2 regions of the Halomonas sp. BLK-85 genome follow, and region 1 is predicted to be linked to the other one. Evidence: predicted binding sites of a transcription regulator. Region 1 holds the regulator's gene; the other holds the start of a gene.
The links. Region 1 encodes PhoB, which activates phosphate uptake and scavenging genes when phosphate is short. Its sites were predicted from a motif close to TGTCATANNNNTGTCANA; they were not measured.
Positions count from the first base shown of each region.

Region 1 (2,200 bases):
CTGGGCGATCCCCATGGCCTGTGGCGCAGTGCTGGGTTATGTCCCCCTGGAAGGCTGGCTGCTGTTTTGCGCTAACCTGCTGTGGACGGTGGCCTACGACACCGAATACGCCATGGTAGATCGTGATGATGACCTGAAAATCGGCATCAAGTCGACGGCGGTGCTGTTTGGCCAGGCTGACCGCTTGATCATTGGCCTGCTGCAACTGGCAACACTGGGCCTTCTGGCAACGGTTGGCTGGCGGCTGGGGCTGGGTGGGTTTTTCTGGCTGGGGCTGATTGCCATGGCGGCGACCTTTGCGCACCAGCAGGTTTTGATCCGTCAGCGCGAGCGTGAACGCTGCTTTCAGGCCTTTCTCAATAACCACTGGTCGGGGCTATTGGTATTTGCTGGCATTGTGCTCAGTTTATGGCCCACGGGGGCTTAAACCCGCGTTAATCGGCCTTTTGTCATCTTAATGTCATCAACTCATGGTGAGATCGTCATGGAAATGTCTTGTTTAACACCTTGAGGCTTTGGAATGACCGCCAAGACCGTTTTGATTGTCGATGATGAAGCGTCTATCCGTGAAATGATTGCGGTAGCGCTGGAAATGGCTGACTATCGTGTGCTTGAAGCGGACAACGCCCAGGATGCCCACGCCATGGTGGTCGATCATCAGCCTGATCTGCTCTTGCTTGACTGGATGATGCCAGGCACCAGCGGAATCGAGCTGGCGCGGCGGCTCAAACGTGAGGAATCCACCGCTGAAATGCCGATCATCATGCTGACGGCCAAAGGCGAGGAAGACAACAAGATCCAGGGTCTGGAAGCCGGTGCTGACGATTACATCACCAAGCCTTTCTCACCGCGCGAGCTGGTCGCCCGGCTAAAGGCGGTCTTGCGGCGTACCACACCGCGTGGTGTGGAAGATCCGATCGAAATCGAAGGCTTGCTGCTTGACCCGGTCAGCCACCGCGTCAGTGCTTATGGCAAAGCCGTGGATATGGGCCCTACCGAGTATCGTCTGCTACAGTTCTTCATGACCCATCAGGAGCGTGCCTACACCCGTAGCCAGCTACTGGATCAGGTCTGGGGGGGCAATGTGTACGTGGAAGAACGCACCGTGGATGTACACATTCGCCGCTTGCGCAAGGCGTTAATTGATCACCATCACCTGATTCAGACGGTGCGTGGAACCGGCTATCGTTTCTCTGCACGGGGGTAAGGGTGCGTCTGTGGAGCCGTGAAATATGGCGTTTAATCTGGTTGAGTGCCCTGGGCTTTGTGCTGGGGGCGATTGTCGGCAGCGCAGGCTTTGGGCTGGCGCTTGGCCTGGCCGCCTGCCTTGGCTACCACCTTTATCAGTTGCGTGCCCTGTATCGATGGCTGACCCTGCATCCCCATGACGAGCCGCCCGCTGCCGCCGGCCTTTGGGGCGAGCTGTTTGATCGGCTGTATCGCTATCAGAAAGGTCAGCGGATTACCCAGAATCGCCTGCGCGCTACCCTGGGGCGCATCCAGGAATCCTCCGAAGCCATGCGCGACAGCGTGGTGATGCTCGATAGTCACGGTGACCTTGAGTGGTGGAACAGCGCCGCCGCCAAAATGCTGGGTCTGAAGACTGCTCAGGACCGTGGCCAGCATATTACCAACCTGCTGCGTGATCCGCGTTTTGTGGGCTACTTTAACGCCCGTGACTATGGCGAACCGCTGACCCTGGCATCGCCCATCGACGAGCGGCGCATCCTGCAATACCAGATTACCCTCTACGGTGACGATGAACGTCTGGTGATGGCCCGCGATATTACCCGCTTGCATCGCCTTGAGCAGATGCGTCGCGATTTTGTTGCCAACGTCTCCCACGAGTTGCGCACGCCGCTCACCGTCCTGGCCGGGTACCTGGAGACTTACTCCGACCTGGCCGAGCAGTTGCCGCCACGCCTGGGCCGCAGTATTGGTCAGATGCAGGCCCAGACCACCCGGATGCAGAACCTGGTCGATGACCTTTTACTGCTGTCGCGCCTGGAAATTGATCAGGGCGGCGACGATCACGCGCCGATTGACGTGCATGCCCTGCTGCATAAAGTTGCTGACGATGCGCGGGCGCTGGCCAAAGAGCAACATGATATCCAGTTGGTCATTGGCAGTAATGCGCAGTTGATGGGCAGCGAGCAGGAGCTGCGTAGCGCGATTTCCAACCTGGCCTTCAACGCCGTGC
Region 1 is NZ_CP087731.1:3,080,188-3,082,387, reverse strand. Features, by position in the region: gene ubiA (4-hydroxybenzoate octaprenyltransferase) at 1-427, shown strand, start outside; gene phoB (phosphate regulon transcriptional regulator PhoB) at 521-1,207, shown strand; gene phoR (phosphate regulon sensor histidine kinase PhoR) at 1,210-2,200, shown strand, end outside.

Region 2 (2,200 bases), 260 kb from region 1:
CCAGCGTCACACTGCCTTCGGTCGGCTCTACCAGCCGGTTAACGCAGCGAATCAGGGTACTTTTACCTGCGCCGGAAGGGCCAATCAGGGCCATCACCTGGCCTTTGGGCAACGCCAGTTCAATATTGGTCAGGGCGCGATCCCCGGTCGGGTAGCGCTTGCCCAGGCCGCTTAACTTCAGCATGGTCTCAATCCCGTTTTTAGCTTGCCTGATACAGCAATACGGCCAGAAGGCAAGCCTTCTGGCCGTCAACATCTTGTTGAATCAGCGATTTAATCGCAGTCGTAGGTCACGCCGTTGGCATCAGCAATGGTGCGAATCACATTCCAGTGTTGCTCATAAGTAATAGGAATAAACTGGGCCTCACCGGAATTGGCAAACTCGGCTTCCAGGGCTGAACCCTCCCAGTCGTAGCTGAAGAAAGCCTCCTGGATCTGCTCCTGAAGCTCAGGCGTCAGATTATGGGCCGTGCCGTAAGCGGTGGTCGGGAAAGTTTCGGAGGTAAAGATAGAAACGTAGTCATCTTCATCAACCACGTCTCGCGCCAGCATGCGGTTGAGCACGGAGTTGGCTACGGCAGCGGCTTCATAGTCCTTGTTGACGACGCCCAGAATGGAGTTGTCGTGAGAACCGGAAAATGCCGTTTCAAAGTCTTCGTCGGCTTCCATGCCATACTCGGAACGCAACAGCGCCGAGGGTGCGCGGAAACCGGAGTTGGAAGTGGGTGATGTAAACGCCAGCTGGCTGCCCTGAATATCTTCAACACTCTCGATGTCGCTGCCCGGGTAGGTAATGATTTCCATCTCATACCCGAAACTACCGTCTTCTGCCGCCATGATGGTAAACGGACGGAAGCCGCCACAGTTGACCGCAACCGGTACACCGCCGGTGTTGAAACCCGCCACATGCAGCCGGCCTGCGCGCAAGGCTTCCTGCTGAGCGGCGTTGGACTGCACCGGGAAGAACTGTACCCGCTTGCCGGTGGCCTCAGCCAGGTGGTCAAGGAAGTCCGACCATACGTCCGCATAAACAGCCGGGTCTTCCACAGGGGTATAGGCAAAGATCAGGGTATCAGGGTCGACCCACTGGGATTCGTCGGCGGGAATGTCCGCCACCAGGTCGCCATCATTGTCGTTATAACGTGACGACATATCAGCGCTTACCTGCAGGGCGGCAAGGCTGAAAGCACCGGTAATGGCAACGCTGAGCAGCGAACGCAGAAAGGAATGCTGTTTAGGCGGATGAGTATGAACGCGCATGGAGCACCTATAGGGGATAGGGGTGAAAACATTATTGACAATCCAATCCTTGCAGACCCGAATGACGTTTCCACGACAGCTCCATGACACTTGAATGACATCCGAGACGAGCTCACACAGTTGACCCGCCGTATTCCTCTTACTTGAGGGGTTTTCAAGCGCTAGACACTCACTCTCAACTAGCGTCCTGACCATCCATTCGCCGGGAGGTCCATCCACCACGTATAAACCCCATCAGGTCATCGGCCAGCAGCAGCTCACCATCCTGCGGGTGAATGCCAATGCGCAATGGGCGCCCCTGACGCCGGGCCTTTCGGGCCTGAACGCCATTCCAGGTGCGCAAAAAAATGGCGCGCAAGCGGGTATCCGCTTCAAACCCCACCAATGGCAGAGGCTCAAGCTGGCCGGAGCGAGTATCCAGCAGGCCACGGGTAACCTCGATACGCCGATAGGGCAACATCGCCCAGCGTGCCTTGGGCAAGGCCCCAAGCGCCCAGGCGGGGGGCACGTAGCTGCTGGGTGCTGGCAGGCCATGGCGGTCAAACCAGGCAGCACTGCCGTGCATGAGCGTCTCTATACCTTCTGCGTCCAGGGCCAGGTGTTCGGCTACATCGCGGGAGATCAGGGCGGCGTGCAAACGATGCCAGAGGCCTTTTACATGCGCCGCCTTGTGGTGCCAGCCGTGGGCGGCAAGCTCAATGCCCTGGGCCGACCAGTCGGCCAGTTGGCGAATATCCTCCGCCTGCCAATCCCGCCCCGGCACCACCAGCAGGGTAATGGCGTCATGGCCGTTATCCTGAAGCTGCTCTATCAGCCAGCGTACCCGCTCCAGGGTTTCAGGCATCACATCATGAATGCTGATCAAGGCCTTCATGGCCGCCCTCCCCGTGCGTGGTCGGCCAGCACGTCCAACCATTGCGCCACAGTTTGCTGGTTCAGT
Region 2 is NZ_CP087731.1:194,971-197,170, reverse strand. Features, by position in the region: gene phnC (phosphonate ABC transporter ATP-binding protein) at 1-184, opposite strand, end outside; gene phnD (phosphate/phosphite/phosphonate ABC transporter substrate-binding protein) at 274-1,260, opposite strand; gene LL947_RS00875 (polysaccharide deacetylase family protein) at 1,436-2,134, opposite strand; gene LL947_RS00870 (glycosyltransferase) at 2,131-2,200, opposite strand, start outside.
Region 2: the regulator PhoB is predicted to act here: its motif matches at 1,343-1,360, upstream of phnD (phosphate/phosphite/phosphonate ABC transporter substrate-binding protein).